2 linked regions of the Bombiscardovia apis genome follow. The protein of the gene in region 1 binds, or shares a complex with, the protein of each later gene. Links are inferred from orthologs where the notes say so. Each region holds a gene or a part of one and is shown on either strand. Other genes may lie near its edges. The genes, in order: tig and rpsG.

Region 1 (7,281 bases):
CTACGAGAAGGCTCTGGAATGGCTGTCTGAGACTTACGTGCAAGCTCTGAATATCATTCACTACATGCACGATAAGTATGCCTATGAGTCCATTGAGATGGCTCTGCACGACAAGGAAGTCTACCGTACCCTCGGTTGCGGTATGTCTGGTCTGTCGATTGCTGCTGACTCCCTGGCGGCCATCAAGTATGCCAAGGTCTACCCGATCTACAACAAGGATGCCCAGGGCACTCCTGAGTACGTAGAAGGCGGCGACGATAACTTGGTCGTGAACTACAAGACCGTGGGCGAGTTCCCGGTCTATGGCAACGACGATGACCGCGCTGACGATTTGGCTAAGTGGGCAGTTTCTACCGTTATGGGCCAGGTCAAGAAGCTCCCGGTTTACCGCGGCGCCGTTCCTACCCAGTCGATTCTGACCATCACTTCCAACGTGGAGTATGGCAAGAACACCGGTTCCTTCCCCTCTGGCCACAAGAAAGGCACCCCATACGCACCCGGTGCCAACCCAGAGAACGGCATGGATTCGCACGGCATGCTGCCGTCCATGTTCTCGGTGGGCAAGATCGACTACGACGATGCTCTCGACGGCATCTCGCTGACGAACACCATCACCCCTGACGGCTTGGGCCGCGACGAAGATGAGCGTATTAAGAACCTGGTCGGCATCCTGGATTCCGGCAACGGCCACGGTCTCTACCACGCCAACATCAATGTCTTGCGCAAGGAGCAGCTTGAGGATGCAGTTGAGAATCCTGACAAGTACCCGCACCTGACCGTGCGCGTCTCCGGCTACGCGGTGAACTTCGTCAAGCTGACTCGCGAGCAGCAGCTCGACGTCATCTCTCGCACCTTCCACCAGGGATCTGTGACTGACTGATGTCAGAGGCGCTAGTAAGTTAGCGCTCTTCAAGCCTAGAGCTTGAAAAGTTTGAGGGGCGGGGCACAAGCCTCGCCCCTCTTTTATACTGTTGGTATTCGCACAGATACCTACAAAGACCAGGCTCAATCAATGCAGGGAGGCACATGATGGCCCAAGGCACGCAATTCCATACCACGAATCCGCACATGCTGAAAGAGTCTAAGGTCTATCAAAGTCAAACCCTGATGGGTGGCCTATCCGGTTTCGATTCTCCCATCGGCCTCGACCGGCGCGACCGCATCGATGCCCTCCGTACCGGCGATATCGGCTTCGTGCACTCTTGGGATATCAATACCTCGGTCGACGGCCCCGGCACCCGCATGACCGTGTTTATGTCGGGCTGCCCCCTGCGCTGCCAATACTGCCAGAATCCCGACACTTGGAAGATGCGCGACGGCAAGCCGGTCTACCTGCAAGCCATGATCGACAAAGTGGCCCGTTATGAAGACCTCTTCAAGGCTACCGGCGGCGGCATCACCTTTTCGGGTGGTGAGTCCATGATGCAGGCAGCTTTCGTTTCCCGCGTCTTTAGGGCAGCTAAAGAGATGGGCGTACATACCTGCCTAGATACCTCTGGTTTTTTGAACAAAAACTATACCGACGAGATGATTAACGACATCGACTTGTGCCTGCTCGATGTGAAGTCCGGAGACGAAGAAACCTACAAAATCGTGACCGGCAGCACCTTGGCTCCCACCATCGACTTTGGTAAGCGCCTGCAAGATGCTGGCTCCAAGATATGGGTGCGCTTCGTCTTAGTGCCGGGCCTGACCGATTCAGAAGAAAACGTTGAAAAAGTCGCGGAAGTCTGCGAACAGTTCAAAGATGCCATTGAACACATCGACGTGCTACCCTTCCACCAGTTGGGTCGGCCAAAGTGGCACGAGATGCGCATTCCTTACCCTTTGGAAGAGAAGAAGGGGCCCTCTCACGCCCTGCAAGAGCGGGTGAAGAAGCAGCTCGAATCCCACGGTTTTGTAGTCTATTAAACAGACTTTCAGACCTTGCGCTAAGCTGTGTACGTCTATACGGCACAGGCTTACCGAAAAGAGGCGTGAAACCAGTTGGCCCAAGACCTAGAACCACACTTGCTTGCCGAACCTCGCGAAGGGGTTCCCACAGTTATCGATACTCTGGCAGCTTTTCAAAAGATGTGCCAGGCATACGCGCAAGCTAGCGGTTCCTTGGCAGCCGATGCAGAGCGGGCCTCAGGTTTTCGCTACGGACAGCAGGACTACTTGGTGCAGTTCAAGCGCTCTGGCGTCAACATCGCACTCGTAGACCCGGTAGCCATAGGGGAGCAGGGCGGCTCTTGGCAAGACTTCAACCACGCCATAGGCGATGCTAGCTGGATTATTCACGATAGCAGGCAGGACTTGCCCGGTTTCGTTGAGCTAGGAATGCAAATGCAAGGGCTGTTTGATACCGAACTTGCAGCCCGCATGCTTGGTTTGGCCCATGTAAGCCTGTCTGCCGTGACCGAGCATTATCTTGGTATAAGCCTTGCAAAAGAGCATTCAGCAGCCGATTGGTCCTACCGACCACTGCCCAGAGATTGGCGTAATTACGCGGCTCTCGACGTGGAACTCCTGCTTGAGCTCGAAGATGCCATGACGAAAGACTTGCTCCAGCAGGGCAAAAGCGAGTGGGCTCGCCAAGAATTCGCTTGGCTCTTAGAGACCGGCGGCCAGCGTAAGGAACCCAGCAGCCAGCCTTGGCGCCGGACCTCTCACATTACCTCCCTGCGCAACGATAGGCGGGGATTGGCAGTGGTGCGGGCCTTGTGGACTAAGAGAGACGAGCTGGCCCGTGAGAACGATATTTCTCCTAGTCTGTTGCTGCCTGATGCGGCCATTATTGAGGCGGCTCGCTTGAAGCCACGCAATGGCCGCCAGTTCCGCTCTATTCGCTCTCTTAATGAGCGGGTGCGCATGCGTACCGGCGGCGAGCAAGACAAAATGTTTGAGCGATATGCGCCCATCCAGCGCTCGATTCGGCCCAGCGTGTGGAGGCAGACCATCCTCGACGCTCTGGTCTTGAGCAACGACGAGTTACCCAAGCCTCCGCAGGTGCCACACGACGATTCAGAAGAGGGCAGCGGGCCGCGCTCGATGAAAGTCTGGAAGCGGCATCCCGAGCGTTTTGAACGCTTGAGTGCAGTGCGCCAGAGTGTAGAACAGATAGCTAAAGATACGAATATGCCTGTTGATCTGGTGATAAAACCGCAATACTTGCGAGACTTGTGCTGGACCGACGAACCTGCCCGCAGGGATGTTGGTGCTTTTCTACGTGATGAGGGGGCTCGCCCCTGGCAGGTGGAATTGGTCAGCGAGTCCGTAAGTCGAGCTATGATGTAAAGGTTGCTGGATTGGCAGAAAACTGGCAGATATAGGCAGACCAAACGGTTGTGATGAATTGGAGCGCAGCGTGAAAATCAGCGTTAGGAATCTTGAGCCCACAAAGGTGAGGCTTACCATTACCGTCGACAAGGACGAGTTTGACCCGTATCTGGATGCGGCTCGCAAAGACATTGCTAAGCAGGTCAACGTACCTGGCTTCCGCAAAGGCCATGTGCCCGGTCGTATTATCGACCAGCGGGTCGGCTTTGCCTCCGTTGCCGGCGAAGCAGTCAATTCGGGTGTTCCCGAGCTTTATTCCAAGGCTCTGGCACAAAAGGAGCTGCATGCTATGGCTCAGCCCGAAATCGACGTCAAGGAAGTTCCTGAGTCCGCTCAGGACGACACCAAACTCAAGTTCACTGCTGAGGTAGAAGTTCGCCCTCAGATTGAGCTGCCCGACATTGCAGGCATGGAAATCGAAGTTGCCAAGCCTGAGGTTACGGACGAAGACGTGACCAAGCGCTTGGATAACCTCCGTCAGCGCTTCGGCACGTTGATCTCGGTAGACCGCCCCGCCAAGAAGGGAGACTTCGTCTCCATCGACCTCGACGCTGTCATCGACGGCGAGAGCGCCGACTCCCAGCAGGGTGTCTCTTACGAGCTCGGTTCTGAAACCATGCTCGACGGCTTGGACGAGGCTCTCGACGGCCTGTCCTCCGGCGAAGAGACCACTTTCGAGGGCACTCTCGAAGCTGGCGAGCATGAAGGCGAGAAGGCTCAGATTAAGGTCAAAGTCAACTCGGTAAAGGCAGAGGAACTGCCCGAGCTCGACGACGACTTTGCTCAGCAGGCCTCCGAGTTCGAGACTCTTGAAGAGCTCAAGGCCGACGTGCGCAAGCAGTGCGAGCAAGATGCTGAAGGTCGCCAGGCTACCGATGCCCGTGATGCCTTCATCGCCAAGCTCAAGGAAGGCCTAGAGATTCCTGTGCCCAAGGGCATCAAGGAGTCCATGATTGCTGACCAACTCAAGAATGCCGGTAAGGATGCCAAGTCTGCTTCTAAGGAAGAGAAGGCTGAAGCTGAGGAAACCGTCGAGAAGGAACTGCGCGACCAGATTGTGCTCGATACCTTGGCTGATAAGCTGGAGGTAAAGGTCTCTCAGGCTGATGTTACTAACTTCTTGGCTTCCATCGCCCAGCAGTACGGCATGGATCCCTCCGCCTTCATCAACGCCATCGTGCAGAATGGCCAGTTGGGTTCTGCCGTGCAGGAAGTGGGCCGCTCTAAGGGTATGCTCGCTGGTATGCGCGCAGTCACCTTCAAGGATTCTGATGGCAAGGTCTTGGATCTTTCCCAGTTCTTGGGCGAAGACGAGTCCGTAGCTGAGGAAGACGAGTCCGAGAGCGTACAGGCTGCTTCTGCTGCTGCCGCTGTTGCAGACGAGCTGACTCAGGCTGCTGCCGCAGAGGGCAACGAATAAGTGTGAATCCGCGCAAGCGGTTGTAGCTCAAGCCGCGTTCAGCGCTTATCATGGGAATTATCCCTTGTAGGTGCTGGACGCGGCTTTTGCGCAGCTAGCACAACCGGCCTCAAGCGTCAGTGCGAAGCGGTAGGCTCAGATTATGACATGTACTTCAAAGGAGACACGGTGAGCAATACTCTTGCAACTATGCCCGTTATGGACGAGGGGGAAGTTCCCTCGATTACTGACCCCATTTTCAACCGCCTACTCAAAGATCGTATTATCTGGCTGGGCGATGAGGTCAAGGACGCGAATGCGAACGTTATTTGCGCCCAGATGTTGATGCTTGCAGCCGAAGATCCGAGCAAGGATATCTGGCTCTATATCAATTCTCCTGGTGGTTCCATTACGGCTGGCATGGCCATTTACGACACCATGCAGCTCATTCAGCCCGATGTGGCAACTGTGGCCGTGGGTATGGCCGCTTCAATGGGCCAGTTCCTCCTCTCTTCCGGTACTAAGGGCAAGCGTTTCATCACCTCTCACGCCCGAGTCTTGATGCATCAGCCTTCGGGCGGCGTTGGCGGTACTGCAACCGATGTGCGCATCAATGCCGAGCTGATTATGGATATGAAGAAGACGCTCTCCCAGCTCACTGCTGACCAAACCGGTCACACGATTGAAGAGATTTACCGAGACAACGAGTACGACCACTGGTTCAATGCCCAGGAGGCTTTGGAATACGGGTTCGTAGACAAGATCGTGACCACGCATAGCACGATGCAAACCCAGGAAGGGGAGTGAGCATGGCCTCTGAAGAAGCACAATTCGTAGCCCGCGCCCAGCGTTTAGCAGGCCCGCGCGCAATGGCAGGCATGAGCCCTCAAAGTCGATATGTTTTGCCGCAGTTCGAAGAGAAAACGCCGTACGGTTTCAAGCGTCAAGACCCGTACACACGCCTCTTCGACGACCGCATTATCTTTATGGGTGTGCAGGTCGACGACACATCTGCCGACGATATTATGGCCCAGCTCTTGGTGCTTGAAAGCCAAGACCCCAACCGCGATGTCATCGTCTATATCAACTCTCCTGGCGGTTCGATGACTGCTATGACTGCAATCTACGACACCATGCAGTACATTAAGCCTGATGTGCAGACGGTCTGCTTGGGTCAGGCAGCTTCGGCAGCTTCGATTCTGCTGGCAGCAGGCACCAAGGGTAAGCGACTCATGCTGCCCAATGCTCGCGTGTTGATTCACCAGCCAGCCATGCAGCAGGACTTCGGTAAGGCCACGGAGATTGAGATTCAAGCCAAGGAAATGCTGCGCATGCGCAACTGGTTAGAAGAGACCCTAGCCAAGCACACCGGTCAAGATGTCGAACGAATCCGCAAGGACATCGAAGTCGATACGATTTTGACCGCGCCAGAAGCCAAAGAGTACGGCATGGTAGACGAAGTATTGGAAAGCCGCAAGTAGTTCGCCGCTATCACTACCATGGGTGAAACCCCTGAGCTGGGAATGCCTAGCTTGGGGGTTTCCTCTTCGTAGGAGCAGGCACATTCGACCACATTGCTCAATTCGTTGCGCCAAGGCGAGCCCGCCGCGTAATATAGGCAACGGAACTAACACAAGGAGCAGGCATGGGGCGCGTTGTCAATTACAATGAGGGACTCTTTCGGTGCGACTTCTGCGGCAAAAGTGAGAAGCAGGTCGGCAAGCTGATTAAGGGGCCGTCTTCTGCGATTTGCGACGAATGCGTGGCTTTGTGCGTGCAAATGCTGTCCGAGGACCAGACGAAAGAGCACCAGGAGAGCAAGGTAGTTCTGCCGGTGCCCAGCCAGATTTTCGGCTATCTCAATCATTATGTAGTGGGACAGGAAGCTGCTAAGCGTACGCTCGCTGTGGCTGTTTACAACCACTACAAGCGGGCCAATATCGAGCGCCAGCGGGTCGCTTCTCGCATGGGAGTGAGCACCAAGACCGATGCAGCTGACCAAGGTAGCTCTTCCATGCCGCTGCCGGCGCCGCCAGCAGCGAACGCAGATTTGGACGATGTTGAAGTTGATAAGTCCAACATCTTGCTCTTGGGCCCTACAGGCGTGGGTAAAACCTATTTGGCTCAGTCTCTGGCTCGCATGATGAATGTGCCTTTTGTGCTTACGGATGCTACGACGCTGACCGAAGCTGGTTATGTGGGAGACGACGTAGAAACTGTCTTACAGCGACTCTTGCAGGCAGCTGACGGCGATGTAGAGCGAGCTCAGCAGGGCATTATATATATCGACGAGATTGACAAAATTGCCCGCAAATCGGGGGAGAACACCTCCATAACCCGAGATGTGTCTGGCGAAGGCGTGCAGCAGGCTCTCCTAAAGATTATTGAAGGCACAGTAGCCCGGGTGCCCTTGGAAGGCTCGCGCAAGCAGCGAGATCAGGAGTGCATACAGCTCGATACCCACGGCATTCTCTTTATTTGTGGCGGTGCTTTCGTAGGCCTTGAAGACATTATTCAACAGCGCTTGGGCCTGCATGAGTCCGGCTTCGCTGCCTCTTGGA
Region 2 (7,354 bases), 240 kb from region 1 along the record:
TTATCCCACTTCTCAGCTTTCTCCTTGGCCTTCTTCAAGTCTTTCTCAGAGTCGTTGAGTTTTGACTTAGTGGACTTCAAGTCTTTTTGCGTGGACTTGAGCTCATCTCGCACCTGCGAATACTGCCCGTCGAGCTTCTTGTAAGCACTAGAATCTTTGGGATCGTCGGAACCACTGTTTCCTATATTGAAACCAATAAAAAGCGCGACGAGAACTGCCAGAATCGACTTCCAAGGCAGCTGTTTCTGGCCCTTGCTATTCTGATGATTTGGCCCAGTAGGTCCAGAAGTCTTACCTGCTCCTTGCGTGGGAACGCTTGGCGGCATTGCTGCTAGGGGAGGCTGCCCGGCTTGCGTGCCGACATTGCCCGGCACCGGTGGCATAGTTTGCGTGGGAAGTTCTTGAGGTTGGGTGCCGCTTATAGTTGCATCCACATCGCTAGGATTGCCTTGCATTCCCTGCGTCTGCGGCAACATCTGAGTCTGATCCTGTTCGAGACCAAAAGATGCCGCAAACTGCCCATCCTGTGCTTGTGAGCGTTTGAATTTCTTGCCAAAAGCCGTCATCGGCTAACCTCTCCCCAAGTGCGGCTCCCCGGAGTCCGCATGTCAATTTTTAACCAATCCACCATATCAGCTTGGGTGAACCCTTTATACAAGGAGCGCGATATCAGTATTCGCAACTCATGCTTGTGTTGAGTTACACCTGCAAAAGCGTTGGCAGTATCAGTCCTTCCAGCGTAGGTTGCCGTCGGAGGCCATTTTGCAGGTGAGAATGCGCCTACTGCTGCGGTCTGATACGCCTTGCGCGCCTTCGTTGGTGCAGAAGGTGCCGCCACTGACAACATCTAGCTCATTAAGCTGAGCGTCAGAGGGAGCTTGCGCTCTGCGATTCTCACGCTCTGCTCGTTCTGCAGCCTTGCGCTCCTCTTTAGCTGCTTTCTCTGCAGCTTTTTGCTTTTCTTTGGCTGCTTTCTCAGCTGCTTTGCGTTCTTCCTTAGCGGTTTTTTCAGCTTGCTTGGCGGCATCGCGCGCAGCATCCTGTTCAGCCTCGGTTTGCTCTTTCGTGGCCTTCGCGTTGTCTTTACGCTCATCTTTCAAATCATCTTGAGCGTCTTTAAGCCGGTCCTTAGTGGAATCTAGCTCTTCTTGACTGGCATGCAAGTCGCTCTTGACTTGGTTGTACTGCCGTTCTAGCTGGCGGTATTCGTGCGTATCTTTCGCTCGAACTTGTTGCGAAGAGCTAATAGTAAACCCAGCTGCAAATCCAATAATAAGAATGAGCAAGGCTGCCAAGATAGGCTTCCAGTTCGGTCCTTTGCTTGTGCTGTTGGCCTCTTCAGTCGCCTCTGACTGCTTTTCGCTCTGACTCATCGTAAACAATTCCCCCATTCGTGCATTCCTGCGCATTCATTTTTTTAACCCCAATCCTAGCAAGCCGGCGCGAGTTCCTAACTCGAGTGCCGGTTTAAACATACAGCGTTTGGAATCACGCGTTGGGGTTAAAAGCCAAAAATGTAGGACGCGCTCGCGGATTTGGTTTTGCGAATTATGGCACACAAATGGGGCACAAGTCTTGCTTGGTTATGGTCTGGTTTTGGGTAAAGTTAAACCCCTAATCCGTTGGGGAGTAGGGGTTTGATGTGGGGTGGCTAACGCGGCTCGAACGCGCGACCTCCTGAACCACAATCAGGTGCTCTACCGACTGAGCTATAGCCACCATGTGCAGTCAAGGTATTTCACCTTCCTGCAACAGATGACTACTCTACACTATGCCCTGACATAGCACGCCGATAAAGGCTAATTTCTTTGCTGACATGCTTAGGAGTTGGTATGAATCCTTGAAACGACGAGGAAACGCTCTAATACTACTTCCGTGTCGTCATCTACAGCAAATTCCGGATCCCGTAGTTTAGAACGCATTTCTGGGCACTGCCAAAAAGCTGTGTGCTTGATGCGCCAGCTTTCTATAGTTTTATCTCCCTCGCCCTCGTCAATAGCATGACGCAGGTCTACTGAGCTGAGTGAAACAACCTTGATTTGTGTGGTTTCTAAGATAGCAAGTGGTTGTTCATGCGAATCAACAAGTACGCTGCGATCGCCCACGGATTCGATGGGCTCTCCGGATAGTTGATATTGTGCCAGCAGACTGGTAGTTGCAGTTTTTCGGCCAGTGAGAATGGCCTCTACGAGTGCGTTACGAAGTGGGCCAGGAAAACCGAACTCGGCCTTAGGTAGGTCTTGCCAATTTGCATCTTTACTCATGCATTCGCTCCTCATAGTTACATCTCTTTACTACGCATGTTGTTCAGACTCGTACTACTTTCGCAACCCTAAGGCTAGCAGGAGTGGACTGTATGCACTACACAAGGTGTCCAAAACCATTGCAGCATTGGCTGGACTGGTGGAGGGTAAGGATGTCAGCGGCAGAGATATGTTGTTTTCGTTGAGTTGGGGCAGTACGAGTTTGCGGTAGAGCTGAGTGGCCTTACTGCCGGAGGTAAAAACGCTGGTTATTGGAGCTTGGCTAAGGATCGGCTTCAAGTCGTTCGCGACAGCGTTAGTAATGGTGGAATCTTGAGCCCCTGTTATGTCACAGGAAGCGATAACATCCCACAAGGCTACGTGATTGCTGAGAAGAAAGTTTGTGCGCTCTTCAATACTTTCTCCAATTTCCGTCTTCAGAAGCTGTGCCATCAGGGGCCAGAAGCGGTTGCGTGGATGCATAAAGTAGAATCCGACCTCGCGAGACTTGGGGCTGGGCATAGATCCTAGTATCAATACTCGGCTCTCACGGTTCCAAACCGGTCCGAAACCGTGTTCTACATGTTCCATACGTTCAGTATATGCGCGGGGTGGCTGAGTAGTTGTATTTGTCTGGCTAGGGTGTGTGTTAATCTTAAAGAATGTGTGTGCCAGCGGCATGCCTTATGTAATAGGAATGAGCGCTGGGGTATCCTGACAATCCGTTAGATTGCGCGCAGTAATGCGTCAGCAGGAGGATTGCGGGCCATCGGGCCGGTGGACTGTGGCTGCTTTACTCTTCGATAAGTCGAGTTGGGGCTGCAGTGAGGCGGCTTCACTACCGACAGAACAAGTTGGATAAGAATCGGAGAGAATCAGTTGCCAACAATTGAACAGCTCGTCCGTAAAGGACGCAAGGCCAAGACTCGTAAGTCTAAGACTCTGGCCTTGAAGGGCAGCCCGCTTCGTCGCGGCGTCTGCACCCGTGTGTACACCACAACCCCAAAGAAGCCGAACTCGGCATTGCGTAAGGTTGCTCGTGTGCGTTTGAGCTCCGGCGTTGAGGTCAGCGCCTACATTCCTGGCGAGGGCCACAACCTGCAGGAGCACTCCATCGTGCTTGTGCGCGGTGGTCGTGTCAAGGATTTGCCAGGCGTACGTTACCACATCGTGCGCGGCGCGCTCGATACGCAGGGTGTCAAGGATCGCAAGCAGGGTCGTTCCCTGTACGGAGCAAAGAGGGCTAAGTAAGCATGTCACGCAAAGGACCAGCTAAGAAGCATCAGCTGCTGCCAGACCCGATTTATGGTTCGACGGTCGTTGCCCAGCTGATTAACAAGATTCTGCTCGATGGTAAGAAGTCCATCGCAGAAGACATCGTCTACACGGCCTTAGAGCAGGTCAAGACCAAGACCGACCAGGAGCCGGTTGCTGTCTTGAAGCGCGCTTTGGACAACATCCGCCCATCTCTCGAAGTTCGCTCCCGCCGTGTCGGTGGCGCTACTTACCAGGTGCCTGTGGAAGTTAAGCCAAACCGTGCAAACACGCTCTCCCTGCGCTGGCTGACTGATTTCAGCCGTGCACGCCGTGAGAAGACTATGGCCGAGCGTTTGGCAAACGAGATTCTCGATGCCTCGAACGGTCTGGGCGCATCTGTGAAGCGTCGCGAAGATACCCACAAGATGGCAGAGGCCAACAAGGCCTTCGCTCATTATCGCTGGTAATCAAGAGAGCGAGAACAAGGAATTATGGCACAAGACGTGCTTACCGACCTCACGAAGGTCCGTAACATCGGCATCATGGCCCACATCGATGCCGGCAAGACAACGACGACCGAGCGTATTCTGTACTACACGGGCGTTAACTACAAGATTGGCGAAACCCACGACGGCGCTTCGACCATGGATTGGATGGACCAGGAGAAAGAGCGCGGCATCACCATTACGTCTGCCGCAATCACTGCTTTCTGGAACCGTCAATCTCACGACACCGGTGACCGCTATCAGGTCAACATCATCGACACCCCCGGCCACGTGGACTTCACGGCCGAGGTGGAGCGCTCCTTGCGCGTGCTCGATGGCGCTGTAGCAGTCTTCGACGGTAAGGAAGGCGTTGAGCCTCAGTCCGAGACCGTGTGGCGTCAGGCAGACAAGTATGGAGTGCCCCGTATTTGCTTCATCAACAAGATGGACAAGTTGGGTGCCAACTTCTACTACTCTGTCGACACCATCAAGGAGAAGCTCGGCGTTAAGCCGCTCGTTATGCAGCTGCCTATTGGCTCTGAGAACGACTTCCGCGGCGTAGTCGACTTGGTCCGCATGGTTGCCTACTACTGGAAGGACGGCCAGGATCTCGGTGCTCACTATGACACCATCGAGATTCCGGAAGACCTGAAGGAAAAGGCTGAGGAATATCACACTCAGCTGATTGAGGCAGTAGCCGAATCCGACGAGTCCTTGATTGAAAAGTACTTGGGCGGCGAAGAAATTTCTGAGCCTGAGATTCGCGCAGCAGTGCGTAAGATGACGATTGCTCAGGAAGCTTTCCCCGTCTTCTGCGGTTCCGCTTTCAAGGATAAGGGCGTGCAGCCCATGCTCGACGCTGTGGTAGATTACCTGCCCAGCCCTGAGGATGTGCCTGCTATCAAGGGTTACAAGGTTGGCGACGAGACTGTTGAAGTCGATCGTAAGCCCAGCCCAGAAGAGCCCTTCTCTGCTCTGGCTTTCAAGGTTGCTACTCACCCCTTCTACGGCAAGCTCATTTATGTGCGTGTCTACTCCGGTAAGGTAACCCAGGGCGACACCGTCTTGGATTCCACCAAGGGTAAGAAGGAGCGCATTGGTAAGCTCTTCCAGATGTCTTCTAACAAGGAGAACCCGGTTGAGGATGCTATTGCAGGCAACATTTACGCCTTCGTTGGTCTCAAGAACGTCACCACCGGTGATACTCTGTGCGACGAGAAGGAGCCTGTAACTCTGGAGTCCATGACCTTCCCTGAGCCTGTGATTCAGTTGGCTGTAGAGCCCAAGACCAAGGCTGATCAGGAGAAGATGGGTATTGCTCTTCAGAAGCTTTCCGAAGAGGACCCCACCTTCCAGGTCAAGACCGACGAAGAGTCCGGCCAGACGCTGATTTCCGGTATGGGCGAGCTCCAGCTCGACATTCTGGTCGATCGTATGCGCCGCGAATTCCATGTGGAATGCAACGTTGGTAAGCCTCAGGTGGCATACCGCGAGACCATCCGCAAGGCGGTCATGAACCAGGATTACACGCACAAGAAGCAGACCGGTGGTTCTGGCCAGTTTGCAAAGGTGCAGATGAACTTCGAGCCTTTGGATACCACCGAGGGCGAGACCTACGAGTTCGAGAACAAGGTCACTGGCGGCCACATCACCAAGGAATTCATTCCTTCGATTGATGCTGGTGTCCAGGAAGCTATGGAGTCCGGTATTCTTGCAGGCTTCCCTGTAGTAGGCGTTAAGGCTACCGTCGTTGACGGTCAGATCCACGATGTCGACTCCTCGGAAATGGCCTTCAAGATTGCAGGCTCTATGTGCTTCAAGGAGGCTGCTCCTAAGGCCAAGCCCGTCATTCTCGAGCCCATCATGGCCGTAGAAGTACGTACGCCTGAAGAGTACATGGGTGATGTCATGGGAGATATTAACTCTCGTCGTGGCAACATCCAGTCTATGACTGATGCAACCGGTGTCAAGGTAATTGATGCCAAGGTGCCACTGTCAGAGATGTTTGGTTACATTGGCGACTTGCGTTCCAAGACTCAGGGTCGCGCCATGTTCACCATGCAGATGGACTCTTATGCTGAGGTTCCTAACAGCGTCAGTGAAGAGATCATCAAGGCACAGCGCGGCGAGTAAGTTTCGCTTGACATGCCGTCAGCGGAATCTGAGCTAGCTTTCTGTCTCAAGTCAGCGTTAGACTTTCTAACGCTGACTGGGCGGAGGGCATAAGTGGCGAAGATCCCAATTACCCAGTAATATGTAGCGAGTGTCTTGTGCGTGGTTCGCACAAACAAACTACGAGACGTCCAGGAGGACAAACACAATGGCAAAGGAAAAGTACGAGCGGACTAAGCCGCACGTTAACATTGGCACCATCGGCCACGTCGATCACGGTAAGACCACCCTGACCGCCGCCATCTCCAAGGTGCTGCACGATGAGTACCCGGACATCAACCCCGAGTACGATTTCGACCAGATTGATGCTGCTCCTGAGGAGAAGGATCGTGGTATCACGATCAACATCGCTCACATTGAGTATCAGACTGAGAAGCGTCACTATGCTCACGTCGATTGCCCAGGCCACGCCGACTTCGTGAAGAACATGATCACCGGTGCTGCCCAGATGGACGGCGCTATCCTCGTGGTAGCTGCAACCGATGGCCCTATGGCTCAGACTCGCGAGCACGTTCTGCTCGCTCGCCAGGTAGGCGTGCCGAAGATCCTCGTTGCCCTGAACAAGTGCGACATGGTCGAGGACGACGAGCTCATCGAGCTCGTTGAAGAAGAAGTTCGCGATTTGCTGGACGAGAACGGTTTCGACCGCGAGTGCCCAGTCATTCGTACTTCTGCTTACGGTGCACTGCACGACGATGCTCCCGATCACGACAAGTGGGTCGAGACCGTCAAGGAACTGATGAACCAGGTCGACGAGTACATTCCTACTCCTGTCCACGATCTGGACAAGCCCTTCCTGATGCCTGTCGAGGATGTTTTCACCATCTCCGGCCGTGGCACCGTGGTTACCGGTCGTGTGGAGCGCGGCAAGCTCGCCGTCAACTCCAGCGTCGAAATCGTTGGTATCCGTGACACCCAGTCCACCACCTGCACCTCCATCGAGACTTTCCACAAGCAGATGGACGAGGCAGAGGCTGGCGATAACACTGGTCTGTTGATGCGTGGTATCGGCCGTGAAGACGTTGAGCGTGGCCAGGTTGTGGCTGCTCCCGGCTCCGTGACCCCTCACCACAAGTTCGAGGGCGAAGTCTACGTGTTGACTAAGGATGAGGGTGGACGCCACTCGCCGTTCTTCTCCAACTACCGTCCTCAGTTCTACTTCCGTACCACCGATGTCACCGGCGTTATCACCCTGCC

What was found.
Region 2: the proteins of tig (region 1) and rpsG are in contact, whole or in part, in a crystal structure (PDB 3GTY), measured with the Thermotoga maritima proteins. The link is inferred for Bombiscardovia apis from one-to-one orthologs. Residues at the interface, in WP_004081061.1 of Thermotoga maritima: Glu122, Val124, Val129, Leu130, Tyr133, Glu188, Gly259, Ile262, Tyr263, Glu266, Ser270, Glu273, Gln274, Glu277, Arg308, Gln311, Ile312, Ser315, Tyr316, Glu325, Arg329, Arg336, Leu363, Phe366, Trp367, Arg373, Leu377, Arg381, Leu384, Glu387; in WP_004081843.1 of Thermotoga maritima: Lys34, Lys52, Lys55, Glu59, Arg62, Gln63, Glu66, Asn67, Lys69, Val71, Arg95, Ala109, Lys110, Lys111, Gly112, Arg113, Pro114, Glu117, Glu121, Ile124, Ala125, Tyr127, Asn128, Asn129, Thr130, Gly131, Lys135, Asp139, Arg142, Met143.

What each region holds. Positions count from the first base shown.
Region 1 is NZ_AP026800.1:1,094,601-1,101,881, reverse strand. The notes cover bases 2,680-5,545. They hold tig (trigger factor), read left to right. Parts: upstream 2,680-3,349; coding sequence 3,350-4,741; downstream 4,742-5,545. Other genes in these bases: R8377_RS04315 (ATP-dependent Clp protease proteolytic subunit), read left to right, coding at 5,530-5,545; R8377_RS04320 (ATP-dependent Clp protease proteolytic subunit), read left to right, coding at 4,910-5,527; R8377_RS04330 (HRDC domain-containing protein), read left to right, coding at 2,680-3,279. Outside these bases: pflB (formate C-acetyltransferase), read left to right, coding at 1-880; pflA (pyruvate formate-lyase-activating protein), read left to right, coding at 1,030-1,911; more of R8377_RS04330, read left to right, coding at 1,987-2,679; more of R8377_RS04315, read left to right, coding at 5,546-6,201; ATP-dependent Clp protease ATP-binding subunit ClpX, read left to right, coding at 6,366-7,281. UniProt on the Bacillus subtilis protein: Involved in protein export. Acts as a chaperone by maintaining the newly synthesized protein in an open conformation. Functions as a peptidyl-prolyl cis-trans isomerase.
Region 2 is NZ_AP026800.1:1,333,784-1,341,137, reverse strand. Bases 2,293-5,231 are described here. They hold rpsG (30S ribosomal protein S7), read left to right. Parts: upstream 2,293-3,496; coding sequence 3,497-3,967; downstream 3,968-5,231. Other genes in these bases: fusA (elongation factor G), read left to right, coding at 3,992-5,231; rpsL (30S ribosomal protein S12), read left to right, coding at 3,123-3,494; R8377_RS05290 (DNA-deoxyinosine glycosylase), read right to left, coding at 2,319-2,834. In the rest of the region: R8377_RS05310 (hypothetical protein), read right to left, coding at 1-566; R8377_RS05305 (hypothetical protein), read right to left, coding at 726-1,373; R8377_RS05295 (ASCH domain-containing protein), read right to left, coding at 1,821-2,264; more of fusA, read left to right, coding at 5,232-6,118; tuf (elongation factor Tu), read left to right, coding at 6,306-7,354.